Regions from separate parts of the Terribacillus aidingensis genome, predicted to be linked through region 3. Evidence: riboswitches for the same ligand, from Rfam matches in the RefSeq annotation. Region 3 holds a riboswitch; each other region holds the start of a gene.

Region 1 (9,485 bases), 1.1 Mb from region 3:
GAATAAGATACAGAGTCAACTGAAAATTCTAACAACATTATCCGACAAGACTGTCATAAAGGGAACGCGCCCGGCTTATGTCAGCCACACCATGAATGATTGCTCTGCCATCAGCAAATAGCACAAATCTATGACCCTTGTATTGAAAAGCCAGCAAGTATTCATTAACAGTGATCTGGTCGACTGCACAAACCCACTCTTCAGATAAAGCTCGCAGGTTCAATGATTTTTTGGCGCTAGGCCTTATATGGACTGCCTCTCTTCCGCAAAGGACATCCAGTCTCGTCTGGGAGGAGCCATTCAAAAAAGGCAATACTGCATGTGTGCCGCAGCTGGGACAACTTGAATTGCGAAGGTTTTTCACGTCCACTCTCGTATAATCCCCTGTCCAAATATCAAATGCACATAGTTCTGCCTTTACTTCCTGACCGCATAAGATTCGTAATGCTTGTGTCACTTGCATCGCCGCCACCCATTGGACAATCGGGCTGATGATTCCTGCCGTATCACATGTTTCGCTTTGCTGCGGAAGCTGTTCCAAGAGACAGTGAAGACATGGAGTATCTTTATCGGCGAGCACTGGGTAGGTTATCCCGTAGCTGCCCACACATGCACCATATAAGTACGGAATACCGTGCTTCAATGCTGCATCATTGACGATTAAACGTGTCTCGAAATTATCGGTAGCATCCACAATTACATCAGCATCTTCAATCAAGCGCTCGATATTATGGTAATCAACATTTTCAATCACGGTATGCAGCGTCACTTGTTGATTGATTGCCTGTAGTCGCTCCTTTGCTGCAGAAGCTTTCGGCAAATAGGCAGCAGCATCTTGCTCTGTATACAGCTGCTGGCGCTGGAGATTATGGAATTCAACATAATCCCGATCAATAAGCATCAGTTCTCCAATACCAGCACGTACAAGCATCTCTGCAGAAGCAGAGCCTAATGCTCCCATCCCAATTAAGACAATTTTACCGTTTTCCACCTGTGCCTGCCCATCCTTGCCGATGAACAGCTCCTGTTTCCGATAACGATCCTTCATCAGGTAAACAAACCTTCATTCGGGCTGCTAGCTACTGCGTAATTTTTTTCAGGAATTCTTCCTGCTTCAAAACCTAAACGACCTGCTTCAATAGCCAGCTTCATCGCATATGCCATTCGAACAGGGTCTGCAGCTCCGGACACAGCTGTATTCAACAAGACACCATCAGCCCCGAGCTCCATTGCATACGCAGCATCTTTAGGAGAACCAATACCAGCATCAACAATGACCGGTACACTGCTCTGTTCAATGATCATACGCAGGTTGAAAGGATTGATGATACCTTTTCCCGAACCAATTGGCGATGCACCTGGCATAATCGCATGTACTCCCAGATCCACGAGCCGCTTGGCCAATACAACATCATCCGACGTGTAAGGCAGGACAATGAAGCCCTCCTCCAACAGCATTTCAGATGCCCGCAGTGTCTCAACTGGATCAGGAAGCAATGTCCGGTCACAGCCAATCACTTCCACCTTCACCATATCGCATAAACCCGAAGCTTTAGCCAGTTTGGCAATACGAACAGCCTCTTCTGCTGTCTTTGCCCCTGCTGTATTCGGAAGTAAAGAGTACTTTTCCAGATCCAGCTGTTCCAGGAAATTTGGCTGAGATGGCTCAAAGATATCCATCCGCCTCACAGCAAATGTCAGTATCTCTGCCTTCGAAATATCGACCGCCTCTACCTGTACCTCAAATGACGGGTATTTGCCTGTTCCCAATAATAAGCGGGAAGCAAATGTCTTATCTGCAATCTGTAACATTCTTCATCCTCCTCCTACAAAATGAATCAGCTCGACTTTATCGCCATTTCTAATCGGCTGATCTGCATATGAAGCTTTATTAATGATCTCTTTGTTCAGTTCGACAATCACAATCCTTTTCTCCAGGGAAAGTGATGCTAACAGCTGAGCTATAGTCTTGATATCAGCAGATAATTCCTGCTGCCTGCCATTCAGCTGAATATTCACATCAATACCTCCTCGCCAGTGTTCAATCTATCGACACGAAATGCTTCCTTCCATTCTTCCAGAACTTCATTGCTGCTTATCAAATCACAAATCATCTTGCCCGTAGCTGGGGCAAGCAGAATGCCATTGCGCTGATGGCCAGCAGCGATATACAAGCCATTCATTTCTGGATGCTCACCAATCAGCGGCTTGCCATCGTATGTCTGAGGTCTGAGACCTGCCCAGCTTCTGAGGAACGGCATTTTATCAACCTCTGGCAGCATCCTTCTCACTTTCTCCATGATAGTCTGTAATCCTCCAAGCGTGGGCTCAGTGCTCCAATCATTCTTGACCTTTGTTGCACCTATGATCAGCTCATTGTTGTTACGCGGAACAATATAATGCTGATCATGGAATAAACTGCATGTAAGAGGAGTTTGCGTATTCGTAACAGCAATGCACTCACCCTTCACTGGAAAAATCGGCGTCCCCAACCCTGAACGCTGGAGCAGAGCATTACTCCAAACTCCGCTGGCAATCACCACACGATCCGCTTGCCATTCTCCCTTGGAAGTCCGTAACCGATAATGAGCGGATTCCTTCACAATCTCATCGACCCGGGTATAAGCGTTAATCCGGGCACCTAGCATACGGGCAGCTGTATGGAATCCTTTGCAGGCAATTGAAGGTGTGACATGCACATCTTCTGCCATATGAAGAGCGCCTGAAACCGCTTCTGACAGACCAGGTACTTTCTTTAACACAGTTGCACGATCCAGCCATGTTACTCCTTCCAACGAAGAGAACGGAGAGTTCAATGTTTCTTCTTCTGTAAAAACAAGCTGTAATAAACCACCTGGGCGACGTTCCATGTCTATCCCTGTCAGAGAGCGAATATCCTCTTCTGCCTGTTCATAGAGCCTTTGACTAGTACGGGCAAAGGGATAAAGGGAAGCACCGAATTCCTTATATTCTGAATGGGCACCTAGCATACCAGCTGCTGCTTGCGTCGAGCCTGATCCGACTTGGCCTGCTTCCAGCAAATCGACTTGATGGCCTGCTTTCGCTAAATAATAAGCGATTGCACTGCCGATGATACCTCCTCCAACAATTGCTACTTCAGTGGATCTCTTCAAGACGCAGACACTCCTCCCTTAATTTCTTCACGGCATCAAGCGGGTTTGCAGCAGAAAAGATACTACTCATAACAGCAACCCCATCTAATTCAAACGCTTTCAAAAAAGCCAATCGCTCCACATCAATTCCTCCTATTGCGTATAACGGAATGTGGGTATTCTGACGGATATACCCTAAATTGGCTAATGGCTGCGGTGATTTCCCCTTCTTACTAGCTGTCGGAAAACAATGCCCATACAGCGCGTATGCCACCCCGACAGACTCCGCCTGTATTGCTTCTTCAAACGAATGGACAGGCGCACCAATCCGCAAATCAGGATACAGCTTTTTCAATTCTTCCGGTGGAAGACCATGACCTGGTATATGCACTTGCTTCAAGCCAAGCAGCAAAGCTATATCCACTCGGTCATTAAGCCAAAGCTTGTGTGCTGGCAGCCCTTCGGCCAAAAGCTCCTTACAAAGCTGATACACTGTACCAGCAGGCTTACGTTTCTCCCTGATCTGCACATGGTCGACATAAGGGTGTATCTCCATCAAGATACGTCTTAAATCTGCTGCCTCATATGCATCATCAGTTACTGCCATCAATTTGATTGCCATCACCTCCTGAATACGAACAGGCCGGACATGCAAAAAACACCACTCCCCAAAGGAAAGTGGTGTGAAACTTGCGAATGAATACATACAAAAGAGCATGTAAACCCGAGTGTCTACACTTTCCTACGCAGGTCCGAACCTGTTCAGGTTTTGAGGGTTTAAAGAGTCACTACTCTTCATCTCAGCCCTTATGAAGGGATCCCCTAGTGTGAAAACTTATTATGAATTTACCCACATCGTAACATAAATAGCATTTTATGCAAGATTCTGATTACAAAAAAGAAAAGACCATCTGGTTTTATCCAGATGGTCTTTTCTGCGCCTGACTCAGTACTTATAAGATTGTCCGCCATCAATTGGTACAACAGTAGCATTGATGAAGTTTGCTTGATCGGAAAGAAGGAATGCAACAAGATAACCGACTTCTTCCGGCTTACCAAAGCGTTTCATTGGGTTAACGCTGACAAATTCCTTGCCCGCTTCTTCCCAGTTATCTCCGCCAAGCTGACGAAGGGATCCTTCAACCATTGGAGTCATGATGGCACCTGGAGCAATGGCTTTGATGCTCACACCGAATTGTCCGTATTCGATACCGGAGTTTTTCGTAAGACCTACTACACCATGCTTACTTGCTGCATAACCGGACTGGTTGCCGATTCCGCGGATACCACCTACAGATGCTGTATTTACTACAGAACCATAGCCCTGCTCCTTCATTACTTTCAATACGTGGCGCATGCCGTAGAATACGCCATTCAAGTTGATGTTCACAACGCGTTCGAATTCGTCTACAGGATACTCTTCTGTCAGATTTTGCGTTCCTTCCACACCAGCGTTGTTAAAGAAACTATCGATCTTACCAAATTGATCAATTGTTTGTTTTACATACGCCTCAACTTCCGGCTCATTTGCACAGTTTGCCACAATCGTAAGAACATCTGCTTCAGGGGCTACAGCCAATATTTCCTGCTTCGTTTCTTCCATACCTTTTTCACTCAAATCAACAAGAGAAAGCTTTGCACCTTCTTTTGCTACTTGCAAAGCTGCTGCGCGTCCTAATCCAGAACCCCCACCTGTAATCAATACTACTTTATCGTCAAAACGTTTCATCGAAATCTCTCCTTTTCTGATTCTGTTAAATTGCAGTAAATCCGCCATCGATCGGTACAACTACACCATTAATATAAGGTGCTTTACCAGTCAATAGGAATGTGACAAGCTCTGCTACTTCCTCCGGCTGGCCAAGGCGCTTCTGCGGAATCGGTTCTGTCGCATTTTTGAATGCATCAGGATTCTTTTCCTTGTATTCTCGAACCATTGGCGTTTCTGTCGTACCTGGAGCAATTGCATTTACTACAATGCCTTGCTCGGCATACTCAGCAGCCAACGTTTTCGTAATCCCAACCATTGCATGCTTCGTAGCTGAATATGTACCAACTGTGGCTTGTCCTACAACACCTGCTGTGGATGACGTGTTGACAATTCGCCCGCCGCCATTAGCAAGCATTACTTCCAATACATATTTCAACCCGTAAAGGGCGCCGTTTAGATTAATTCCTAATACCATATCGATTTGCTCAATCGTATTATCCACGAATTTTACGCCAGGACCAGAAATACCTGCATTATTATAGAACATATCGATAGTACCAAATGCCTCGACCGTTTTATCTACATAATGTTTCACTTCTTCTGCCTTGCTTACATCCGATTTGATGAAAATAGCTTTTGACCCTTTCTCTTCTATTAAGCGAACCGTCTCTTTACCGGCTGCCTCAGAAACGTCAACGACACTGATTGCGATACCTTCTTCTGCCAGTCGCAATGCTGCTGCTTGTCCAAGACCACTGCCGCCTCCTGTGATGACTGCTACTTTCTGCTCATTCATAAGCAAAGCTCCCTTCAATATGTATAAATAGGTTAATTTACCTACTTCATATGTAAGAGCTTACACCTTTGAAGAAGATACAGCAAGCTATTTGCAACTGTGCTAAAACTTTTATTGAACATATACAATTAGTATGTTCACTAAATCTAAAGGTAATATTTCTGACAGAGGCGAAAATGGTGCTGCTCATGAATCCCTATCAACTGCACACTTTGGATTAAGTTGGGGTAATGCGCGAGTGGGTCAGGATAGCGGATATGTCCGGCAATAGCATTATCTATTTCAGAGACCATGATTTTGAGCAGAATTGTTTCCTTATGAAGATCATGCTTTAGCTGATCAAATTTCACCTTGCTCTCTATCCCTTTTGGCGGCAGCAGAATGGAAGGTGCTTTCATCGGTTTACCGTGTTTTTCCCGGTATGCTCTATAGATATCTTCTATCTTCGTTTGGTAGCTAGCTCGCTTCTTAAATACAGAGAATGGTTTACTAACAGGGATATAAACTTTATTTAGCTGCCTGAATCGTTTTAGCAGCAAATAAAGATGGTAATATGTTTCTCCGATAGACCATTTGTCTGGTTGAGGCCTCATCCATTCTCTATTGCTGTATTTACGGATATTTTCCTCAAACCTTCTCCTTTGCAGATATATAGTCTCAAAATGTTCCTGCATATAGCTGCTTTTCATTTTGCTTCCACAGATATCTTTTCTTTATGAATCAGATGCACTGGTGCAGATGGCAAGTTGACTAGCTTCTCACCTAGGAAATCAGGTTTAATCGAAAGCTCCCCGATTTTTTCTAAGGGAATCCATTCATAATGGAACTCTCCTCCTTCTGGTGATATGACTTCTCCTATTCCGCACAGCCTGTTTTCAACACCCTGTATTAGATAAATAAAACTATATTCATGATAGGGCTGACCTTTGTAGGTGAAGAAATTCTCCACTGAACATAACAGCCGCTCTGCCCTTACAGGAATGCCGAGTTCCTCTTCGAATTCCCTTTTTACAGCCTGTCCTGAATCTTCTCCTAACTGAATACGTCCGCCAATTAGTGTCCAAAACGGATCTTTCTTGTTCTTGTGCAGCAGCACATGATTATCTTTTACAATAATGCCTGCTGTCCGGCAATTCAGCATCTGTTCACCTAAATCGATGGTCAAGTCCTGTGTCATTTGCTTCTTTCCTCCGATTCTTCGATTGCTTGAACTATGTAATACGGGCCAGTTCCATGGTTTGAAGGTACCACTATCTTTCTTCCCGTCTCTGGATAATAAGCAGAATGGAAACTCACGCCCGGATCAAAGCCGACAACATAATACTTTTTGATTTTTCCCTCCTCTTTTTTTATCCATATCCCATATCCGTATGATGTCTCCTCATCGACTTGGACATACGGCTTCAGCAGCGCCTCGGTAAGTTCTGCGTTCAGCAGTTTATACTGAGTCAGTGCATCCCAAAAACGCGCCATATCAGTAACACTCACATACACCCCGCCATCTGCACCGCCCCTTACTGGTAACGCATAAATATTGGAACGATACTCATCATCTTCCTTGATATAACCAATTGCTGTATTCCCTGGCAGTTTATCAAATGTAAAATATCCAGCCTCTGTCATTCCAGCGGCTTCAAAGATATGCTTTTGGACAAAAACCGTAAATGGTTCTTTAGCAAGTTCTTCTATCACTAATCCCAACACGATGAAAGCAGCGTTGTTATAATGGAACCGTTCACCAGGCAAAAACATCATCTTCTTATCTTGGAACAATGGCAGAAAATCCGCACCCGATCTTACTCGATACATCGGCAACGTTTGCCACAGCTCCTCAAAGTCATCCATTTCTTCTTCATCAAAATAATCCGGTATACCAGACGTATGCGTCAGCAGCTGGTGAATTGTTACGTCCTTATGAAAATGCGGAAATGCTACCGGGAGACAATCTATTAACTTGGTCTGGAAATCCAGTCGTCCTTGGTCCACTAGCTTGGCAATCGCCACAGCTGTGAAGATCTTTGCTCCAGAAGCTATTCCAAACCTTGTTTGCTTATCAAATGCTAGCTTATCTTGCTTATTGGCATAGCCATTTTGGAAGAAAAAGCTTTCTTGATTTTCTTCTACAACATATGCCACACCTGAGAAATCCACTTCCTCTGCTACCTTTTCCAATTTACTCTCTAATCCGCTCATACTTCAAACACCTCTCTCTTTAGAATCTTCAAAAAACTTACAGCAGTCTACTAGTAAAAGGATCAGCCATCGACCGACCGGTGCCGCCAACGGCAGCAGCAGAAACCCGTAGATGAAACCCCACACAATAATATCGCCGACCGCTAAGTTTTCCAGTTTATTTCCCCACACGACCATATGAGTCGTCAGGGAACCAATCGTACCGGCATAGGCGACCACAATAAAAGCCATGATGCTGCTGATAGCCCATTTAACCCCTTCACTGACCCGTTCAATTCTTTTGAATTGTGCTCCAGCAATACTGAAAACCATCAGAAAGGGCACAACGACCTGAAGAAATACCCCGATATACATTATCGAGGGGGCGGCCATTAGAAGAGAGGTACTAACAACAATCACAAAAATAAAGGTACAAAGTACAGCAGCTGTGATACTGAATGCAGCTCCAACAATCATTCCTTTCACACTCATGCAATCAACCCCTATTCTCCACTCACAAACCATGTTACCATAATTGGAAATATATGAAGGATATAAAAAGTATGAATGGGGCTGATTGTATGCGCATTGCTGTCCTGACAGATATACACGGAAACCTTGCTGCACTGCAGGCTGTGCTAGGAGATATAGACAAGCGTGGAGATGTCGAGCACATATACTGCCTCGGTGATATGCTGGCGATCGGTTATGAAACTGATCGTGTACTGGAGCTTTTATTTGGCAGAGATGACATATCAATCATTACCGGAAATCATGATGAAGCTGTGCTGGCACTAAGCAGACAGGAGACTTACCCCGAAAGCCACAAGAACGAAAGAGCACATCACCAGTGGATTGCCGACCGAACTGATCCAGGTTACCTTGACATACTTCATAAGCAGCCACGCCAAATCAATCAGCATATCAAGGGGCATGCCGTTTTGTTCACGCACTACCATATCCACCCAGATAAAGTGAATGCCCACATAAGCGAGGATCCTTTCTCTCGTATTGTTGCACCTTCTCTTGAAAATCTAGAGATGCTGTTTCAGGAACAAAAGGATACAGAACTCATTTGTTTTGGTCATCATCACCCACTTCATCATTTTCGTAACGATCGAAAAATCTTTCTGAATCCAGGCTCTCTCGGCTGCCAGCCAAAACCGATCGCACCTTATGCAATTGCAGAGATAGAAGAAGATATTAGAACAACCGTAATAGAAGTACCTTATGACAACAGAGCTTATTTAAGAGGATATGAAAGATTAGAAGTGCCAGAATGGGCTATCATTCTGAAAATCTTTCATGGAGGACAGCTGCAGAAATAAAAAAAGCGGACAACTGATTGTCCGCTTTTCATGTAGTAGGAAGACCTTTCCCTCCGAGCGTTTGCAGGGTATTGATACGTTCCATTCCTGTTATAAGAGGCTTTGCCCGTCGGATTAATGTTTGTGTCGCATCTAAAGCAAGTGAGGCTTGATGAGCTGCTTCATCCTTCCATACTTCGTATACATATACTGCTTGCGGCTCATCATGAGACACACTGACCTGATATATTTCACAGCCATCTATATGCCCCATAGCCTCCGCTGCATCCAGCAGTATCGAACTCAATTCTTCTCTATTATCTTTATGGACTAGAAATCTCCCGTACAAGCCGAATTTCTCCATTCAGTTCATCCTTTCGCAAGAA
Region 2 (10,922 bases), 900 kb from region 3:
TCGATCACCTCGCTAGATTTTATAGTCACTGAAGTGGAGACCGACCCTCTGTCCTTCTAGACTCTCAGAAACTATTACAGTAAATCTAGCATAGGCTAACTTGGAAATGTATTGGGAAAACAGACGACAGCAGCGCACAAAAAAAGACATTATTCCAATTTCTATTTCCTTTTCGCTGCAGAATGTTTGCCTAGCGGAAACTTTCTGTGATCAAAGGTGGAATAATGCCGTTATATGCACCTATTAAAATTGCAAACTAGTCATTATGGCAGTGTACAAAAGTGCCGAAGCAGCGAATGCGGCCGCCAAGGCGAAGCTTGCTGCAGCTCTTTTTTTGAAAAGATAGACGATACTAGTCAAAATTAGGCCAAATCCGATGAAGCAAATAATCCCAAACACACCCCAATGCCAGGTTGCGACACTTTCAGCTGTCACACTAGGAAAAATGCTGCCAAATATCGGAGCAGCACCCTCATTGCTTAATGTCGCTGGAATATCGGCGGGTGTGGCAGAAGTGCCAAGTATCGCTGTGCAAATGAATACAATCGCCAGCAGGATTGCTTCGGCTCGGATCCAATTAAGCGGACGAAATGCAGGATCACGGTGAGCTTTACGTGCAAGAATGCCATTAATGACAGCAAATACAAGTACTGGAATGAATACGATATGTTTCAAGAACAGCATTTGTCCATATGTCAGCATCAACGCATTTCCGTAGTTTCGAATATCCATAGCGAAAAGCATGACGGTTATGCCGCTAGCCATTACCAGCATGACCAGCAAAATGGCGAATGGCGTAAACCATTTCAAGAAACTTTCCCAACTGAATTGTTCTGATGCATAAAAACATACATGAATCAGTACACCGACCCAAAAAACAGCAGCACCCAAATGGATGAAATGAGCAAAAGCACCGATCAACCCACCCTCTGTTGCTGTATGGCTGCCATACGCACTAAGAAATAGCATGCCAAGGAACAGGATAAGCGTGAGAAGAGGAAATTTGTTGAAATAAATCAGCAGCCAGACAAAGATAGCCAGAACGAAGATACCGATCCAGACTCTTCCAGCTGTAAATTGGAAAAATACTTGGCTCAATGCCTGCCCATATCCATTCTGTGCACCTATCAGAGAAACGAGATTGATAACAGGACCGCTCGTGACTAGCGCCGCAGAAGCAGCAGCGGCTAATACGTCACTTCGCGGTGTCCGGATTGCTGCTTCTTCCTTGCGTACAAACTGGAAAACAAGATGACCAGCGAGAAAAGAAAAAGCGATATACGACAGTAATTCTAACAATGGAACGAGAATCACGGTGAGTTAGTCCCTTTTACGATAAGTGAAGAACAAAACAGCGGCACAAAGTAAGACGATAATCACCAATCCCGTTATGATAAAACCTGAATCGGAATCTTCTTCTTCATGCGATTTCTCTGCAGCTGTTTGCTCCTGTTCGTTCACTTGTGTATTTTGTTCATTTTGATCTTCCGATTCCTGTTCGCTACTTTCCCCATTGGAGGTCAGACCTTCTGCTGTAAAGGAAACTGTATTACCAACTTCATGTCCATCAGCTGAAATCACCTTATAGCTGAACTCATAATCCCCATCAATCATTTCCTCTGCTAATGGGACGGTAACAGTCGTCCCATCGACGGCTGCAGAATCAGTGGCTAGTGCTTGTCCGTTGACTGTCACTATTGTCTCTACTACATCCTCCACATCCGAATTGAATGTCAGAGTGAAGACATCCATACTCTCTGTCACTATATCACCTTGTCCTGGATCCGATGCCGTCAGTACTGCATGAGCGGACACAGTCTGCGGCAGCATATATAAGAACAATGCCAGCAAGACCAACATTGACTTCTTCATATTTACCACTCCAATTTTCAAATGTCTCTTTCATCGTATAAGAGAATATAGATAGCGTATAGAACGAATTGTGACCAAATACTTACATTTTAATTCCACAAAATAAAAAAGATGCACTCACTTGTGCACCTTTTCCATCTTCAGCTCATTTACTGCCTGCTGGATATCAGCCGCTTTGGTTAGGACAGAAATGAAAGAGATACCATCCGCTCCGGCTTGCCGTACAGCCTCGGCGTTCTTCTGATTAATCCCCCCGATCGCGACCATCGGAAAGTCACCAACTTGTTTCCGAATCTCACGCAGTCCCGTCAGTCCAATCGGGAATTTGGCATCAATCTTAGTGCGAGTAGCGGCAATTGGCCCGACACCGATGTAGTGGGCTCCATCCTCAATTGCTTTTTTAGCTTCTTCGGCATTTTGAGCACTCACACCAATAATGAAATGCTCTGGGCAGCGCGCCTTTACTTGCTGCATCGCTTCGTCCGTTTGTCCGATATGCACGCCATCTGCACCAATCGCAATCGCAAGATCCACATCGTCATTAACAATGAAAGGAACGCTATGTGCCCTGCACCTTGCCTGAAGTCGTTCAGCCAGCTGTCTCTTCTCCTGTCCAGTCCTAGCCCCTTCCCCTTTTTCACGTAACTGGAACATGGTAATTCCAGCTTCAAGCGCCTGTTCCAGTATGTCCTCCGGGTCCTTATCCTGGCAGTTTTGACTGCCCATGATGAAATATAGCTCCAATTCTTCTTTCATGTGTATTACTCCTTTTCCAATTAAGACATTCCACATCCCCATTATGTGTTGAACATGTTCCCATTCCTCAGGTCAAAAATTCCTTTCTCCCAAATTAGGAAAAAGTGTGGAAGATGGATAGCAATCCCAAAACTGCGTAAAGTAAGCCCAAGCTTTGAACAAGGAGATGATAAAATTGAAATGGATGAAAGCCGGGGCTGTAGTAATCGCTCTATGCTTCGGATTGGTCATATCCAATCCAGCTGCCGGTTTTGCGGCTGACAAAGCTGTCGCTGATGTACTGACAGAAGAGCAGAAGCAAGAAATAGCAGCTTTGCAAAAACAGGCATTAGAGCAGGAAAAACAAATCATTGAGAAGTACGTTGAATATGGTGTTTTCTCTGAAGAGAAAGCAGATCAAATCGAGAAGCATTTGGATCAAAGGTTTAAACAATTAGAGCAGGATGGTTTCATTCCGAAACCGCACAGGCATGGCCCTCATCCTCATCCAGAAAAATGATATCCAACAATCAGCAGCCACACGCTGCTGATTGTTCCTTTATGTTTTCACTTCGAATTGTTCCACCTTCTCCGAATCAATCGCCTGATCTTCTAACAAATAAAGCTGATCAAGAAAAGCAATCTGAAAGCTGCCTGGAGCGTTTACTGTCTTAGCCGCTTTCTCTGCTGCAATACCATAAAAGGCAAGAGCACCGATGCAAGCTTTCAGTACGTTGTCAGCTACTCCTGCACATGCCGCTATAACGGCACCTAGCAAGCAGCCAGACCCTGTTATTTTACTTAGCATCTCATGCCCATTAGCTACACTATACGTATGGTTCCCATCTGAAAGGATATCTATTTTACTGGTTGCAATCACAATAGCATCCAATTCCCTGGCCAGCTGCTGCACAATTCTTGGTGAAATACCATCATCGGATCCATCTACACCTTTCACTTTGACAGATGTTCCGCCTAGGACGGATATTTCACCTGCATTACCGCGAATAACAGTGACATCCACCTCCGCCAATATGCGGCGGGCCGTCTCTGTTCTGTACGCTGTGGCACCTACTCCGACGGGATCAAAAATTACTGGTATTCCGAGCCTATTCGCTTCTTTTCCGGCTAGGATCATTGCTTCCACATCTGCTGCGGCAAGTGTGCCGATATTTAATAGCAGCGCCTGTGCATGCTGGACCATCTGCGCGGCTTCTTCCTTTGCTGATGCCATCACAGGAGAAGCTCCGAGTGCGATCAAACCATTCGCCGTAAAGTTAATGACAACCTGATTGGTAATGCAGTGAATCAATGGATTTCTCTCCCGGACTTGCTTTATCACATCAGTATACTTCATCATGCTGTTCCTCCTGGACTGGCACACCTTGCAGACGGTACCCCCAATGATTTGTCGGACCATTCCCTTTTCCAAGCTGAAGCGAATACGAAATCGCATCTGTTACAAAATCCTTACCGATCCGGACTGCTTCTTGCAGAGATTTCCCTTTAGCCAGTTCTGCGGTTATTGCTGCAGAATACGTGCATCCCGTCCCGTGCGTGTGCTTCGTCTGTATACGTTCTGCTGTGTAGACTGTGAAGCTATTTCCGTCGTAGAGCCAGTCTGACGCAGATGCTCCTTCCATATGACCGCCTTTCATCAGGACAGCTTTTGCCCCATATTCCTGGACAATCATTTTCGCTGCGGTTTTTACGCTATTTTCATCTTCGATACGAATACCCGTGAGTTCCTCTGCTTCCGGTATATTCGGTGTAATTAGGGCAGCGAGTGGAACAAGATGTTTCTTCAATGCATCTCTGGAATTCTCTCCCATGAGTGCATGTCCGCTTTTAGCATACATGACAGGATCCATGACATAGGCAGTCTTTGATTTAATCAAAACAGCAGCGACGCAGCGCATCATCTCTTCTGATGCAATCATCCCCGTTTTTACAGCAGATGGGGTGATATCAGAGAATACTGATTCCAGCTGCTGTTCAAGAAATTCTACTGGAACATGATGCACTGCCTGTACTCCTATCGTATTTTGGGCAACGAGGGAGGTGACAATGCTCATTCCGTATACTTCAAGCTCCTGGAAAGTTTTCAAGTCAGCCTGAATTCCAGCCCCTCCCGAAGGGTCTGTTCCTGCAATTGTCAAAGCGCTCTTTATATCAGGCATGAATGGACGCCCCTTTCAATGGGATCATCCAGTCTTGCTGTGTGGCTGCCATCTCCCAAAAATTATACTCCAGCATACAGCTCTTAAGAAAAGCTTTCCTTGCACGTTCCTTTGCAGCTGCACCCGCTGTCTCGGCCCACTTGTCCAGTCGCTTGCTAAGTTCTGACGTCACATCCGGCATACAATCTTCCCGGCTGGCATAAAACTGAATCCACTCCAGGAATGGATTGGAATCATCCGGTGCCTTTGTTTCGATAATATGTGCCGCCAGCGCTTGATACGTCCATGGGCAAGGAAGTAGCGCCGCCATCAGCTCCCCTATATCTCCTTGTACGGCACTGTTCATCATGTGTGAAATATAATGGTCAGCAGCAGGCGGTGGTGTCATCCTCTGCAGATCCTCGTATTGCACACCAGCTACCTTGCAGAAGACGTTATGCGGATGAATCTCGCTGTGCAGGACAAAATGAATTTGGGACTGATAAAATTCCATCTCTTCTCGGGTTTCGCATTTACTGACTGCCAAACCGTAAATACGGGCAAATGCTGTCAAATACTCATAGTCAGCTTTCACATAATGGATCAATGCCTCACGCGGCACATATCCACTCGCAACTCCTTCTACGAAAGGATGTGCATAGATTGCTTCGAATACCGGGTTTGCTTCTTCTCTCAATTGTGCAGAAAACATGTTTTTCTCCTCCTATGGAGAAAGCCCCGTCGGAAGGGTGATTGGCGCCGGCCATATAAAAAAGCCGCTCCAGAAGTATGGAGCGACTCGTATAGTCAAGTGTGCAGAAAATACACGAATCCGGCTCCACTTCCCTACGCTGGTGTTAACCAGATCAGGTTCAAAGGGATAAAGATCACTCTTATCTCAGCCAAATGGCACCCCTAGTGGACTTCCTCGAAATTTAATTGTCCTCTTAACTATCACATGCACAGATACGATTGTCAACCGATGAATCAAGTGAAATATTCAATCCTGGATTGCGGGAACATTTTATAGATTGTGCTTCCTATGACATCCTTAATTTCTTCTTGCTCTTCATTTTGGTAGACGTATTTTCCGATACCATAGCGCCCCCATTTATATTTCCGTTTGCTTTCATCCAGCTCAAGCTTCGACATCGGATAATTTTTCTCGATAACGCGCTTTGCCGGCTTCGTGAATCGATGCTGGATCAATTCGAATGTCAGGTTCTTTTTTGCATGTTCAGGCAAAGCTGCTTCCAGATGCTCGAGCATTTCCGGATAGCCCTTCTGCCAGCCGTCATGCAAATAAATCGGAGCTACGATGAATCCAAGCGGATACCCGGCCTCGGCTACTTTCACCGCAGCTTCGATTCGATCCTTCAAACGGGAAGTTCCTGGCTCAAAATATTTGATCACATAATCATCATTGATGCTGAAGCGGAATCGCGTTCGTCCTTGATGGTCAGCGTCCAGCAAATGATCCACATGGGCGAATTTCGTTACAAATCGCAGTTGTCCGTGCTTGGACCGACCGAAATATTCAATCGCATGTTTCAGCGTATGCGTCAGATGGTCGATACCAACGATATCTGACGTACAGGAAGCCTCAAACCGTGTTTCTTCCGGGGCTCTTTCCTGCATGTACTGCTCTGCCGCATCAAATATTTCATCCGTATTCACATACGTACGGATATAAGGTTTGGATCCCATCGTCGTTTGCAGGTAACAATAATGGCAATGCCCCATGCAGCCTGTCGCAAATGGAATAGCGTATTCTGCTGAAGGTTTCGATGTATCGAATTTCAGGGTTTTCCGCACGCCGACGACAAGCGTTGATTTGGCAGTTCGGTACTTCTGGAAATCATTATCACCAGGCAGGTTACGAACCTGATTATGGGAAGTTGTCTCGCGTATTTCTACACCCATGTCCCTGAATTTATTCCGCAGCTTCACGCCGAGCGGATACTCTAATGCCCTAGGTTCTATATACACAAGCTGCGGTACAAATGGCTTAACCATAATAGCCTCCATCGGCTAAGCCAAAAGCGGATACATATGCTTCTTCCGCCTCTCCGAGATCCTGATAAACCGCCACCTCATCATTGAGTGGATAATAGGTTTCATACACAAACAAAGCCAGTTCCCCTGGCTTTTCCGGGTTATGGACGACCGCAGCCTCTTGTATATTGGCTACTCCCTGTGCATGGGGGTTGCGGATAATTACATAGACGATTTCTCCTGCTTGAAAAGCATCCATTACATTGCCTCCTTTGTACATACTGCGACTAGTATGCGCAGTTCGGTTACAAACAATGTAAAAAAATGAACCCTTTTCCAGGAAGTATCCGTCTACTTCTTAGAGGAGGGTTCATATGAAATGGATGATATATGTTTTTCTATTATTAATCTTATCCTTTATCGGTTACTATCTGCTAACCAATTAACTTACACACGGAAACGAGCAATAGCGGTTTGAAGTTCCTCTGCCATAAATGCAAGAGAACTGGATGATGCCGCAATTTCCTGCATGGCAGCCAGCTGCTGTTCTGTTGCAGCTGACACACTTTCGGTTGAAGCTGCTCCTTCTTCTGCGACCTCGTTCACATCCCCAAGTGACATATTGACTGAATCTGTACCAGCAATCATACCTTCCAGAGCAACTCTCACCTCTTTGAATTCATCCACCAGACCTGCTACCGCAGTTTCAATCTGAAGGAAAGAACCGCCCGCTTGATCCACAACTCGTGTACCAGCTTGTACTTCGTCCGCTGCATGCTGCATCAGATCGATTGTTTTAGTCGTATCCTGGTGGATAAAGTCAACCAAAGCAGCAATTTGTCCTGCTGCTCCCTTCGTTTCCTCAGCTAACTTGCGCACCTCATCTGCGACTACCGCAAATCCCTTTCCATGCTCTCCAGCCTGCGCTGCCTCGATAGTGGCATTCAGCGCAAGAAGATTGGTCTGTGCGGAGATATCCGTGATAACGCTCGTAATATCACTGATTTCCCGGGACCGTTTGTTCAAACTGTCGATCGACGCAGAAAGCTCCTGCACATGGGAAGTGATTGTTTCCATCTGTTCATTTACATCCTTGATTGCATGCCCTCCCTGAATGGATAGTTCAGAAGTTTTTTGCACTGCCTCTTCAACATTCTGAGCGTTTGAAGCCAGCTTGCTCGTATGCTGCCCCATACTGCCCATTGTCCCTGTAGCAGTTGTAACTAGCTCAAGCTGCTGGACTGAACCCTCTGCCAGCTCTTGAATCGTTTTGGCTACATGTTCAGATGACGAACTGCTTTGTTCCGCACTTGCACTCAGTTCTTCTGCAGATGCAGCCACTTGCTGGGATGTATCATTCACAACTCGAATAATAGACCGCATACCATCTGCCATAGCATTATAAGAAGCAGTCAGTTCGCCGATTTCATCCTTGGATTGATGCGTGCCATCCGAACTGAAATCTCCATCTGCCGCCTTGCCCAATAAAATACGCAACTCTTTCACTGGAGAGACGATAAGCTTCGATATAAGGATTCCTATTATAATCAGCAGTATTAAGGCTACACCTATGACGCTAGATAAGACTATGGTAGCTAGTCTTACGTCCTCAGTTGCCTGCACATAAGTTTGTTCTGCTTCCTTCGTATTCTGGTCCTGCAGTTCTTGCAGAATATCATTAACTACTGTACGCTGCGGGATCTGTTCTTCTACAAAAAGATTGTATGCATCATCATTTTGATTTACCAATGCAAATTTCAGCACTCGGTTCCTAATGTCGTTTAATTTATTGCGTTCCTTATTATAAGATTCTAAGATTTCTTTTCCTCTTGCTGACATACCGCCATTTCCCAGTTTTTCTAGTTCTTCCTCTACTTGAACACTGGACTGTGAAAGCATTTCACTTAACTCGTCATTTCTCGCAGAGTCCGTGTTAAGCATAAGTTCCAATACATACGCATCGTTCGATCTATTATTCACTCGAATCTGACTTATTGACAAGTTAGGGAGAAGCTTCTCCTTGTACATCATTTCGGCATCCTTTGCCATATCCCTGGTATATATTATCCCAGCCGTTCCTACAATTCCTAGTGCAATAGCTCCAACCAAGATTAAAATAAGCATCTTTGTCCTGATTTTTACATTCTTCAATAAATTCATTCCAGTATCCCCCTGATGATAGCTATTACACAGCTATTTCCCACTGTATAATGACTTTCAATATATCGGCAGGCTTTCCAGAACTTGAAGTTAATTTTAAGAAAATGTTAAATATTTCGATCGATTTTTCTAATAAAGTTTAAAAACCCCGCTATCAATCGTATACATTCCGATTGATAACGGGGTAGTTCTGACGAATATATTATCTGGAAGGAAACAGCACATCTTCTGATACAGCTTCGGTACTCGGTTTCCCGATAAAGTAGCCTTGGGCTAAATCCATTCCGATTTGTTTACAGAAAGAAAGCTCCTCTTGCCTTTCAATTCCTTCTGCCAGCACCTCTGTGCCAAGGAGGCGGGCAACGTCCATTACTTTATATAGAAATTCCTGTTTCTGCGTATCGCTGTCGCAGTAAGATATGTATGCTCTGTCAATCTTGACAAAATCGGGCTCCAATTCTTTAAGCAGTTCAAGCGTGGAATAGCCTGCTCCTACATCATCCAGGGCAACCATCATTCCTTCTTGCTTGTACCGTTTAAAGATACGCTTCAAGCGAGCAACGTCATCCAATTTCTCTGTCTCAACTACTTCAAAGACAAGGTCTTTCGGATCCACTCCATATTGTTCGACTGTATGGAATGTCTGCCTTAGACAGAAGTCAGGATTATAAATGGTTGATGGCAGGAAATTGATGAAGCTTTTTACCCCAACGGGAATAGCTTCCTGCGCCCTTTTTCTGACTGCAGTCTTCCTCGCTCGCTGGTCGAGCATAGAAGTAAGTCCTGCTTCTGCTGCGAAATTAAATAGTGCAGCTGGTGAGGCTTCCCGTTTATCTGCCCGCAGCAAATGCTCGAACCCGAATATTTCCTCATTCTTCATGGAAACGATTGGCTGCAGGAAAGACTGAAATGCTCCCTTGTGAATAATGTCTGTGAAATGCGGATATTGAACACGTTGGAGCAGCTCCTCGACAGATACCATCGGATAGCTATTAGTTACTTTCTTGGCGACGGTACACCTTACACCCGGTATACTTTGACTGCGCAAGGATAGGAGCATCTGCTCTAATTGCTGTAAGCTGAAATATTGGAGAATCGTATATGTATCTTCTTGCCGAGGCGGATTTTCTGATGATAAATTCCTGAATGATTCTGGTGAACGCATCAGCAATTCACCCTTCTCCGGTATGTCAAGGACTGTCCCGCACATGGCACATACAGAAAGCTGTTCCATCACACACCTTCCTTTCCGGATGATAGTACTTGGACTGCATATTTTCTTGTTCTCGGTCCATCGAACTCACAAAAGTAAATACCTTGCCATGTTCCTAATACGAGCTCACCCTCCGAGATTAACACTGTCTGAGCATGTCCGACGGTACTCGTTTTCAAATGTGCTGCCATATTTCCCTCCGCATGCAAATCCTGTTCTTGTTCCCAAGGATATATCTCCCTGAGCCTGCGAAGAAAATCCCGCTTTACATCGGGATCAGCGTTTTCATTAACGGTAATGCCCGCCGTCGTATGCAAAGAAGAGATGACTGCTATTCCCTCTTGGATGCCAATTGATTGGATATAGCGCTGAATAGAGTCAGTAATATCAATTATATCATCGTGGTGCTTTGTATGTATTTGAAATATGTCCATAGTCCTGCCTCCTATCCGTCTCTATACCCGAATTTATTCGACATTATTCTACATATCCCCTTTTAAATTTAAAAAGTTCGCAAACACATTTCTACAAAATAAAAAGCAGTCTGCTTGAAGCAGACTGCTTTTTATAAACTGCGTTCTTTCTCTATTACAGAAGCAAACGAAGCAGCGAATTCCTGACAGTTACGGATATCCTCGTCTTCTGGGGAGAGGTCGACTTTCAGAGTTTCAAGAGCGATTTCCGCTCCGCGCTCCTTGAATTTTTCCTGGAATGTATCAATTGCAGCACCGTAGCTAGCATAGATGGAATCACAGGATCCAAAAAGGGCCACTGGTTTTCCATCCAGT
Region 3 (10,922 bases):
TTTTCACTTTGGCAATTGAAATGGAAGCACCTGTACAAATGCTGCAATCCTTGCTTTGGGCTTATCCGACTGCAGAGAGCGATATCCCAAGCATGCTTCAATAATAAATAAAAAACCGCCACATTTGGCGGTTTTCTCATGCTTTATAAGCTTTCACATAATATACTTCTTCATTTAAGTCCCCTTGAGATACTTCAAACCCTGCCTTCTTCAATTTGTCTGCAAGCAGATCTGCGCTGTGATCTCTACTGTAGCCGAGCGCTATCATAATACCTTTTTCAATAGTCACTCTGTACATTTCCGCCGCTGCCTGCTCTGGTTCATCTAAGCTATCCAGCACGAATGCTGCAAGTCCACGTTGAAAGGAAGCGTCGGGGAAATTAAGAAGCCTGTCTAATCCACTCGGCATCCGGTCGATATTCGTTAGTGTCTCTTCTTCTGCACGAAGTGCTAACTCTTCCAATAAAGTTTCATCTTTCTCAAGAGCTGTAACGCGATCCTTTGTTTTATGAGCAATAGGAATAACCAAATTACCATTACCAGCACCGAAAACTATCACTTTTTCTCCGCCCTCTATTTCCAATAGCTCTAGCACTTCTGCTGCGGAAACTTCTGTTGTCTTATTCACCATATGACTCTCTCCTTTTGAATCAATTAGTTCTGTATTGCCCTTATAATACAAAGCTAAACGTATCTCCCCTATGCTCTCACGGATTAACATTTTCTATCCTTCATTTAAAAAGGACAGCTGAAACATCCAGCTGTCCTTTCAACACGTATATTTATCAGTTTGAACTTTTCGGTCAATAAAAGCACATAGATCTCCTATTTTAGGAAAGCGTTCAAATTCCATATTGGCAGGATTTTCAGCATCAATCAGCGGGATATCCCAATAACGCAGCAAGTCATAATAACTTTTCAAAAAAAGTTCGCGATTCCCATTGAATATCTTATACAGATCGGAATCTGTCGTTTTAAAAGCATACTCAGGAAGTAGATTCTCTGTATGCTTGTCCACATATTTAACGACAGTCAAATATATTTCGTATTCAATACCTTTCATTTTGGCAACCTGACATAAGCATTTTTTAGTCTTAAATTGGTCCAAATCAATGATATCTGCCATATTGTTTCCTCCTCACCAGGACTGGAAACTTCGATTTACATTCAGTTTATCACAACCCACAGCGTCTGTAAGCCGAATATCAGACAATAGACATACTATATTGATTATTTGCAATTATTATTGTTGGTTTTATTTTCTAGCCAGCGGGTAGACATTTAGTACATCAAATTAGCTAAAAAAGGAGAATTCAACATGAAACCATATTTAAAAGAGTACACGAACGATGAAAAGCTGCAAGAAGACATTCAACTTTTAAGCACAAAAGGCGTAAACAAAGATAACATCTATGTATTGTCACATGATGATGACAGAACAAAACGTGTATCCAGTAAAGTGGATGCCAACACGATTGGATTATCCGAGATGGGAGCTAAAAGTGCTGTTGGCAGCATGTTCAGTAAACAAGGCGATGAACTTCGTGCAAAATTGAAAGAAATCGGTTTTTCCCAAGAAGAAGCCGAGGATTTTGAAGAGGATCTTGATGAAGGTAAAATCTTTTTGATTGTAACTGAAACAGATAACGTCGAAGGCTTGCTTATCTAAATGAAAAGGCACTGTCATGAGACAGTGCCTTTTCTTATTTTTTCGGTAAGATAAGTTTTGGCTGAGCCAAAACGAGAATGAGAATAACTATAATACTAGCTATAAAGCTTGGCAGCAGGTAAGAGCCATTGTATATGAGCGAGTACGCCCAAACAGTTTGTCCTGGTGCAGCTGCAGATCCGAAGAAGACCATTCCACCTACAAAATGTGCTGCAAACCGACCTATACTGCCAATCAATGTTCCGATGATCAACATTCCTACAAGCTTTGTGCGGTTATTTTCTTTTGCAGCCTTACGAGCGGATCCAGCTGTGACAGCTGCCAGCCCAACTAGAGTGAAGGCTAGAGGATAGTCCATAAAACCTTGGACAACATGTATTATATAAGGACCGGTAACTAATTGCAGCAGCCCGACTACTAATCCTGTTGTAAGTCCGCCTTTCCATCCCCACCGGAATGCCATTAAGAAAATTGGTACTATCTGCAAGGAGATACTCCCTCCCTGCGCCCATGCTTTAAATGAAAATAAGTCCAATACGAATGCAAGTGCGGCGAATATTGCCACCTCTACTAAAAATAAAACCCTGCTTCTTGATTGCATATTTTTCTCCCCTAATAAAGAATGCAACAAAAAAACAATGCTGCAGCGGGATCCTTCCGATGGCCCAATGTGCATTGTTTCCCCATCAAAGAAGCTACATCCCTACGCGAGTGCTAACTCACAGGTTCGAAGGGTCTGGACATACGTCCATCTCAGCCGAAATGGCTCCCCCTGCAGGCTTTTTTGTACCGTTTTGTTTTCTGTTGTCCATCTATTATATAGAAAAATGACATCGTTAGCAATAATTAATAATATTTCCTATAAGTGAAATATTACCCAAGTGCAAATTTTAGCAATTTTATTACTTTTACTTCATCTAACGAAATTGTTTGAATTCGAGAAAAACTATGACGTATAATGGACAATGTTCTTTAAAAAGGGAGGATTTAAAATGGATACACCAGCTACAATCCCACAAGGGAAGAAGCATCCAAAGGGATTGTATCTTCTCTTCTTCACCGAAATGTGGGAAAGATATAGCTACTATGGTATGCGTGCAGTTTTAATGCTTTACTTAACTGCTGCAGCAATAAGCGGCGGATTGGGCATGAATACGCAGCAAGCTGCATTAATTTATGGTTTGTACACAGGAATTATATACTTTACGCCAATTATTGGCGGTTACTTGACTGACAAGTATATCGGCCTACGTACCGCTATCACTATTGGTGGCGTAACAATGGCGATCGGAGATTTCACAATATTCCTATTCAACAATCAGTGGGGATTATATATTGGTATGTTGTTCCTAATAATTGGTAACGGCTTTTTCAAACCGAATATCTCAACACATGTTGGTGAGTTGTATCATCCGATGGATAAACGTAAAGATGCTGCATTTACCATCTTCTACATGGGTATCAACATCGGTGCATTCTTCTCTCCTCTAATTGCAGGATTCCTTGCTGAGGATCTATTCCATACAACTGATGCTGCTGGAATTGAACACTTTGGCTTCAAATGGGCATTCTTGGCATCTTCTATTGGTATGGTTATCGGTCAGTTGATCTTTAGCTTGTTAGGTAAGCGTTATTTAGGTGATATTGGCACAAAACCTGCACGTACTAATATAGCTGCGGGAAGCGTTCCAGCAAAAATGACAGCTGCTGATAAGAAGCGGACAGGTGCAGTACTGATTCTAGCTGTATTCATCATCTTCTTCTGGGCTGGCTTCGAACAAGCTGGTACTTCCTTAACACTATATACGAGAGATTTTATTGATCGAAGTATTGGCGGTTATACGATACCTGTTTCCTGGTTCCAATCTGTGAATCCATTGTTCATTGTCCTCCTTGCACCAATCATATCTGCTATTTGGTTGAAACTTAGTAAATCAAAACGCGGTGATTTGCGCACAACGACGAAAATGTCCATGGGTATGATTCTTTTGGGATTAGGGTTTATGATTTTAGTACCAGCAGTGCTTTATACAGGCAGTGACGAAGGGAATATCGTTCACAGAGCTAATATTCTATTCATCGTCTTCACTTATCTGTTCCATACGTTAGGTGAACTATGTCTGTCACCCGTTGGGCTATCGATGGTAAGTCGAGTAGCACCAGTGAAAATCGCTTCTCTATTGATGGGTGTCTGGATGGCCGCAACTGGTATTGCCAGCCTTATCGCTGGACAGCTTGCTGCATTGACAGAATCACTTGGTTATGTCGAGATCTTCAGTATAATTGGTGCAGTCGCTATCGTAGTAGGTTTGATCCTGCTAGCAGTCTCCAAAAAACTGCAATCCATGTTGGATGCGCGTGACTAATCCAAAAAACACAGTTCCTCCAAGGAACTGTGTTTTTTATATGTATTCTCTTTCTTTCCCTATGTAAACAGCTTGCGAACTGTTCTGAGTTCCAAGCTTATTCAGAAGTTCCGTCAAACAGTTCTGGATGGTGCATGCTGATAAGGACAGTTTAACTTCAACGAACTTTCATGAAAAAAGACCACTTCAGTAAGTGGTCTTTTCTTAATTATTCAGCAGTCAGTCTCAAGAATTCCTCAATATCCTGCTTACAAACTTCGATAGCTTTAAGCCAGAAAGCCTTATCTGTTAAGTCTTCCTGCAAATGCTTCATCGCCAAGTCTTCTACCGTCATCCGGCCAGTGTCCTCAAGCAAAGCATTGTAGGAACGCTCAAAGTCTTGCGGGTTTTCTGCTGCTTTTGCGTATATACCAGTACTAAACAAGAACCCGAATGTGTACGGGAAATTATAAAACGGTACGTCAGTCGCGTAGAAATGCAACTTGGACGCCCAGAATGTTGGATCGTATTCATCAAGCTGGTCATTATATGCTTCTTTCTGAGCATCAACCATCAACTCGCGCAATCGAGCAGCGGATACTAATCCGCTTTTACGTTCTTCATAGAATCTCGTCTCAAACAAGAATCGCGCATGGATATTCATGAAGAAAGCAATACTGCGCTGAATCTTCTCCTCGATCAATGCGATTTTCTCTTCTTTCGTCGCTGCTTCTCTTACTGCAGCATCGGAAACAATCAATTCAGCCAATGTCGAAGCTGTCTCAGCCACGTTCATTGCATATTCCTGGTTCAACTGTTCCACATCATTCATTGCGTAGCTGTGATAAGCATGACCTAACTCATGCGCTAGCGTAGATACATTGGAAGCAGTACCACTGAATGTCATAAAAATCCGGCTTTCCTTTTTGTCTGGGAAGCTGGTACAAAAGCCACCGGGGCGTTTGCTATTGCGGTCTTCTGCTTCAATCCAACGCTTTTCGAATGCTTGCTGGGAGAAATCTGCCATTTGGCTGCTATATTTCCGGAAATTCTTCACGATGAAGTCAGCAGCTTCGTCATATGATACATGCTTTGTCGCAGAGGAGAGCGGTGCATCAATATCATACCAGCTCAATTTTTCCAGACCGAGGATTTCCGCTTTGCGCTGCAGGTATTTGACGAATGAATCCTTCTCATCCGTGATCGCTCCCCACATAGCATCCAGTGTTTCTTGAGACATACGGTTATAAGCCAACGGCTCTTTCAGCACACTGTCCCATTTTCGATGCTTGTATGTCTGAAGACGGAAACCTGCTAGATGATTAAGCGTTTCAGCAAAGAAATCTTCTTTTTCTGTCCAAGCTTCCTGCATTCTAGCAAATACATGCTGCCTTACTTGGCGATCTGGAGCATCCAATTTATTGGCAGCCTGACCAACAGAATAGGATTTCTCTTCTCCATCGATTTCCAATGGTACCTGAATGCTGCCGACAATCGTATCGTACATACCTCCCCAGCCATGGTAGCCATCAATCGCCAAATCATTCAGCAATACTTCCTGTTCAGGCGACAGCTTCTCAGCAGCCTCTTTTCTGCGCTCATCAAGCACAAATGCATAATCTATCAATTCCGGCTGCTCAAGCATCTGTTCCCACGTCTGCTGCGGCACTTGTGTAATAACTTGATCTACACCAGTAAGCGTTCCGCTGTAGGCAGCCATAAGTTCATCTTTCTTCCCAGACCATTGCTTTGCTTTTTTGTCTGTAACATCCTGTGCAACGAGACATTCAACGAATGCAACAACCTCGAATACATGTTTAGCAGAAGTTTCCCACTCCGCTACGATACTTACCAAGCCAGCAGTATCTTCAGCCTGATCAGGAACTTGGAAGGCTTCCAAAGCCTGTTTCCAATCTTGTAAAGCTTGATCCGCTTTATCTGCGAATTCCGTTAGCGCGGCTGAATTACTGCCACCAGGGAAAATTGCATCTAGATCCCATGTTTGTCCATATTTATTTGTCATATGTATACCTCCTTAAACTACCTTTCTATTATACGCTCCGAGTTATTGACTGAAAAGTTTTATTGTTCGCTATTTTTCGGCATTGCAATAAAAATCAAGACCATAGCTTTAGATGCTATGGTCTTGATTCTATTAAACAAAGCGTGTACCGTTCAGATTACGCGTCTCAGCCGCGGCAGATGTAATATTTGTACCTGGCACAACAGTAATGCTTACTGTATAGGTCGCTGTTTCAGTGGTTGGTACCACGTCTACAAACGTATTAGGTAGCAAGATACGATATGTCCCTGCTAGTGTACCAGTTCGACCAATGCTTACCTGATTCAGAGTAGTTCCATCTCTTCGGAGTGTAGCAGTTATAGTAACTGACCAGTTGGCAGTGGTTACTACAGCAATTTGTACATTAAAATCTAATTTCACATTGTTACCCGCCACTACTGCCGGAGTAATCGTATTAACTACCGTATCGGTATTAAGAGGAATAGCAATAGCTGTGGTTACCTGGTTTGCTGCAAGAGCGCTAACAGAAGGCAGCGCACTACCTGTGGAGCCTGTTGGTCCGGTAATTCCAGTGGTCCCGGTTAAACCGGTCGGACCAGTAACTCCGGTTGCACCTGCTACTCCTGTAGGTCCTGTTATTCCTGCGGGGCCTGTTGTTCCTGTCGATCCTACTACTCCCGTTGGACCAGTTATTCCTGCAGGGCCTGTTATTCCTGTCGCTCCCGCTGCTCCCGTTGGACCGGTAATTCCTGCAGGGCCTGTTGTTCCTGTCGATCCTGCTGCTCCCGTTGGACCAGTTATTCCTGCAGGGCCTGTTATTCCTGTCGCTCCCGCTGCTCCCGTTGGACCAGTTATTCCTGCAGGGCCTGTTATTCCTGTCGCTCCCGCTGCTCCCGTTGGACCGGTAAATCCTGCAGGTCCTGTTGTTCCAGTTTCTCCGGTAACTCCAGTAGGTCCTGTCACTCCGGTGAGTCCTGTTGACCCAGTCTCACCTGTTACTCCGGTAAGCCCTGTCGAACCAGTTTCCCCCGGAACTCCAGTAATCCCGGTTGATCCGGTTTCTCCCGTTACTCCAGTAATACCTGTCGATCCGGTTTCCCCTGTTACTCCAGTGAGCCCTGTCGAGCCGGTTTCTCCCGTTACTCCGGTGATTCCTGTTGCTCCGGTTTCTCCCGTTACTCCAGTAAGTCCTGTCGAGCCGGTTTCTCCTGTCACTCCTGTAATCCCAGTCGAGCCGGTTTCTCCGGTAACACCGGTAATCCCTGTCGGTCCGGTTTCTCCCGTTACTCCAGTAAGTCCTGTTGCTCCGGTTTCTCCCGTTACCCCGGTAAGCCCTGTTGCTCCGGTTTCTCCTGTTACTCCGGTAATTCCTGTAGATCCAGTTTCTCCCGTTACTCCGGTGATCCCTGTCGGTCCGGTTTCTCCCGTTACTCCAGTGATTCCTGTCGAGCCGGTTTCTCCCGTTACTCCGGTGAGCCCTGTCGGTCCTGTTTCTCCCGTTACTCCAGTGTTTCCTGTCGAGCCGGTTTCTCCCGTTACTCCGGTAATTCCTGTCGATCCTGTTTCTCCCGTTACTCCGGTAATCCCTGTCGGTCCGGTTTCTCCCGTTACTCCGGTAATCCCTGTCGGTCCGGTTTCTCCCGTTACTCCGGTAATTCCTGTCGAGCCGGTTTCTCCTGTTACTCCAGTGATTCCTGTAGATCCAGTTTCTCCCGTTACTCCGGTGATTCCTGTGGACCCGGTTTCTCCCGTAACACCAGTAAGTCCTGTCGAACCGGTTTCTCCCGTTACTCCGGTAAGTCCTGTGGAGCCGGTTTCTCCTGTTACTCCAGTGATTCCTGTGGACCCGGTTTCTCCCGTAACACCAGTAAGTCCTGTCGATCCGGTTTCTCCCGTTACTCCGGTAAGTCCTGTGGAGCCGGTTTCTCCTGTTACTCCAGTGATTCCTGTGGACCCGGTTTCTCCCGTAACACCAGTAAGTCCTGTCGATCCTGTTTCTCCCGTTACTCCAGTAAGTCCTGTGGAGCCGGTTTCTCCCGTTACTCCAGTGATTCCTGTCGATCCTGTTTCTCCCGTAACACCAGTAATTCCTGTCGATCCTGTTTCTCCCGTTACTCCGGTAACTCCAGTAGATCCTGTCGATCCTGTTTCTCCTGTTACTCCAGTGATTCCTGTCGGTCCGGTTTCTCCTGTTTCCCCGGTAAGGCCTGTGGACCCGGTTTCTCCCGTTACTCCAGTAAGCCCTGTCGGTCCGGTTTCTCCCGTTACTCCGGTAAGCCCTGTCGAGCCGGCTTCTCCTGTTACCCCGGTAAGGCCTGTGGACCCGGTTTCTCCGGTAACGCCGGTAATCCCTGCCGATCCGGTTTCTCCCGTTACTCCGGTAAGTCCTGTCGGTCCGGTTGCTCCCGTTAAACCAGTAAGTCCTGTTGCTCCGGTTTCTCCGGTAACTCCAGTAAGTCCTGTCGATCCGGTTTCCCCTGTTACTCCTGTGAGTCCTGTCGATCCGGTTTCTCCAGTCACTCCGGTAAGTCCTGTCGATCCGGTTTCTCCAGTCACTCCGGTGATCCCTGTTGCCCCAGTCTCTCCTGTTACTCCAGTTATCCCCGTAGCTCCGGTTTCTCCTGTCACTCCAGTAACTCCTGTAGACCCAGTCTCTCCCGTTAAACCAGTAAGTCCTGTCGATCCGGTTTCTCCAGTAACTCCTGTTATCCCTGTTACTCCGGTTTCTCCAGTAACTCCTGTTATCCCTGTTACTCCGGTTATTCCTGTGGAGCCGGTTTCTCCTGTTACCCCAGTGATACCAGTTGCTCCGGTTTCTCCTGTCACTCCCGTTGGTCCAGTCTCTCCTGTTCCCCCTGTAACTCCAGTAATTCCTGCAGGACCGGTAACACCAGTAGCCCCTGGTGGACCAGGTGGTCCTTGAATACCGGTTGCACCTGTAGGACCTGTCGCTCCAGTTACTCCTATTCCACCTCCATAAATCGACAGACTCACATCATCCACCAGCATACTGCCAGAAGCAGGATCTGGCAGGGTGTTAATCAACAAAAAGATCTGGGAGGTTCCTCGCGGTGCTGTTACGGAGATGCCAGTAACTTCTCTCCAGCCTGCTTGTGGAGCTATAGGGATGCTGTCTGGGGGTACTTCCAATAGCAATCCTCGCTTCACCGTTTGAAAATTCTCTGTAAGAAAGATTATTTGTATCTGTATTGTCGGTGCAGGCTGTTCACTTTCCCTCGCCAAGTAAACTGACAGATTATAACTATAGCCTGCTATAACAGGTGACACGTATTGCGCTATGAACGCAGTCTTTTGACCACCATCGAGCCTTGCCGCATAGTTGCCGCTATGTGTATATTGCTGAGTGATTGATGCAAAAGATGAAACCCATGGTACAAGACTGCCAGATTCGAATCCGCCATTCCTTACGATGTTCTGGTCAGGCATCGTTTAATTCTGCCTCCTTCAAATAATAAAAGAATTCCAATCCACATAATTTCTCTCCTATAACTATTCAAACAAAAAGCTACATGAACCCTTGTTTGACCTATATTCCTATAAGTTTTCCAAAATTGTACAAGTCCGCTCTTTTCATTAAATCAAGAGCTATAAAAAAGTTTTCTGCCAGATTATCTGACAATAACCCCTGCACCACCGTATTGGTAGCGCTTACAAGTAGTTTGAATGATTTAAAGAATCTGAAAATTTATCCGATAAGCTGTTGACCTAGCTTGCGTTAGGCGTTATGATAACTGACAATTAATCAAATAAATGAATTTTCAAATTATTCAATTCAATCAATTTATGAGCATCCAACATGTAAAGAGAAAAAGAACTTTTGCAACTGGGAGGTGTTTTGATCCAATGCGCAGTGACATGATCAAAACAGGGATTGACCGCGCTCCGCACCGCAGTTTGCTGCATGCGACCGGTGTTAAAACGTCTGACTTAGGAAAACCGTTCATCGGTGTTTGCAACTCTTACATCGATATCATTCCAGGACACATGCATCTAAACAAATTCGCCGAAGTAGTAAAAGACGCTATTCGCCAAGCAGGTGGTATCCCCTTCGAATTCAATACGATTGGTGTAGATGACGGCATTGCAATGGGTCATATCGGTATGCGTTACAGCTTGCCGAGCAGGGAAATCATTGCAGACAGTGCAGAAACAGTTATACAGGCGCATTGGTTCGACGGCGTCTTCTATATACCGAATTGCGATAAAATAACACCGGGTATGCTGATGGCATCGGCAAGGACGAATGTCCCTTCTGTCTTTGTTTCGGGAGGTCCAATGGAAGCTGGTGTAAGTCCAGAAGGGAAACCATTGAATCTCGTGTCCATGTTCGAAGGTGTAGGTGCCGTGCAAAACGGTACGATGACCGAACAGGAATTAGCAACAATCGAGCAGCTTGCTTGTCCGACTTGCGGATCCTGCTCCGGTATGTTCACAGCAAACTCTATGAACAGCCTAATGGAGATGCTCGGCATGACCGTTCCTGGAAACGGAACACTGCTAGCCACATCCGACGAACGGCATGAACTGATCTATGAAGCTGCCAGACACCTGATCCGTCTTGTTAAAGAGGATATCCGTCCGCGAGACATTATGACAAAGGAAACCTTTGATAATGCCTTCGCTTTGGATATGGCTATGGGTGGTTCAACGAATACAGTTCTTCATACAATCGCTATCGCTCATGAAGCCGGCATTGATTATGATCTGGCAGACATAAATAAGATTGCAGAGAAGGTTCCTTACCTTTCCAAAATCAGTCCAGCTTCAGATTATTCCATGCATGACGTCCACCTAGCCGGAGGAGTCAGTGCAATCATCAACGAGTTATGCAAGATCGATGGCCTTCTTCATAAGGAGCGTATTA

What was found. A riboswitch is a leader RNA that binds a small molecule or an ion and turns the genes downstream of it on or off. The one in region 3 is predicted to bind thiamine pyrophosphate.
Region 1: linked by a shared signal. The riboswitch ahead of ABXS78_RS00950 (thiamine phosphate synthase) and the one ahead of thiT (energy-coupled thiamine transporter ThiT) in region 3 are both predicted to bind thiamine pyrophosphate.
Region 2: linked by a shared signal. The riboswitch ahead of tenA (thiaminase II) and the one ahead of thiT (energy-coupled thiamine transporter ThiT) in region 3 are both predicted to bind thiamine pyrophosphate.

The regions. Positions count from the first base shown of each region.
Region 1 covers NZ_CP159996.1:158,130-167,614, reverse strand. Annotated here, with positions in the region: gene ABXS78_RS00970 (ThiF family adenylyltransferase) at 38-1,048, opposite strand; gene ABXS78_RS00965 (thiazole synthase) at 1,048-1,812, opposite strand; gene thiS (sulfur carrier protein ThiS) at 1,816-2,019, opposite strand; gene thiO (glycine oxidase ThiO) at 2,016-3,134, opposite strand; gene ABXS78_RS00950 (thiamine phosphate synthase) at 3,118-3,735, opposite strand; TPP riboswitch at 3,836-3,947, opposite strand; gene ABXS78_RS00945 (SDR family oxidoreductase) at 4,060-4,842, opposite strand; gene ABXS78_RS00940 (SDR family oxidoreductase) at 4,868-5,620, opposite strand; gene ABXS78_RS00935 (DinB family protein) at 5,767-6,309, opposite strand; gene ABXS78_RS00930 (NUDIX hydrolase) at 6,306-6,797, opposite strand; gene ABXS78_RS00925 (serine hydrolase domain-containing protein) at 6,794-7,813, opposite strand; gene ABXS78_RS00920 (hypothetical protein) at 7,817-8,284, opposite strand; gene ABXS78_RS00915 (metallophosphoesterase family protein) at 8,356-9,120, shown strand; gene ABXS78_RS00910 (putative quinol monooxygenase) at 9,149-9,463, opposite strand.
Region 2 covers NZ_CP159996.1:343,864-354,785, reverse strand. Annotated here, with positions in the region: gene ABXS78_RS01965 (CopD family protein) at 244-1,299, opposite strand; gene ABXS78_RS01960 (copper resistance protein CopC) at 1,321-1,872, opposite strand; gene thiE (thiamine phosphate synthase) at 1,990-2,628, opposite strand; gene ABXS78_RS01950 (YckD family protein) at 2,813-3,127, shown strand; gene thiM (hydroxyethylthiazole kinase) at 3,167-3,967, opposite strand; gene thiD (bifunctional hydroxymethylpyrimidine kinase/phosphomethylpyrimidine kinase) at 3,951-4,787, opposite strand; gene tenA (thiaminase II) at 4,780-5,478, opposite strand; TPP riboswitch at 5,593-5,693, opposite strand; gene splB (spore photoproduct lyase) at 5,754-6,782, opposite strand; gene ABXS78_RS01925 (transcriptional regulator SplA domain-containing protein) at 6,775-7,020, opposite strand; gene ABXS78_RS01920 (methyl-accepting chemotaxis protein) at 7,209-8,921, opposite strand; gene ABXS78_RS01915 (EAL domain-containing protein) at 9,124-10,155, opposite strand; gene ABXS78_RS01910 (secondary thiamine-phosphate synthase enzyme YjbQ) at 10,155-10,568, opposite strand; gene ABXS78_RS01905 (flavodoxin) at 10,700-10,922, opposite strand, start outside.
Region 3 covers NZ_CP159996.1:1,239,300-1,250,221, reverse strand. Annotated here, with positions in the region: gene ABXS78_RS06720 (NAD(P)/FAD-dependent oxidoreductase) at 1-104, shown strand, start outside; gene ABXS78_RS06715 (methyltransferase domain-containing protein) at 137-631, opposite strand; gene ABXS78_RS06710 (hypothetical protein) at 770-1,126, opposite strand; gene ABXS78_RS06705 (general stress protein) at 1,319-1,669, shown strand; gene thiT (energy-coupled thiamine transporter ThiT) at 1,704-2,270, opposite strand; TPP riboswitch at 2,353-2,452, opposite strand; gene ABXS78_RS06695 (peptide MFS transporter) at 2,662-4,035, shown strand; gene ABXS78_RS06690 (M3 family oligoendopeptidase) at 4,244-6,037, opposite strand; gene ABXS78_RS06685 (NTTRR-F1 domain) at 6,170-9,484, opposite strand; gene ilvD (dihydroxy-acid dehydratase) at 9,902-10,922, shown strand, end outside.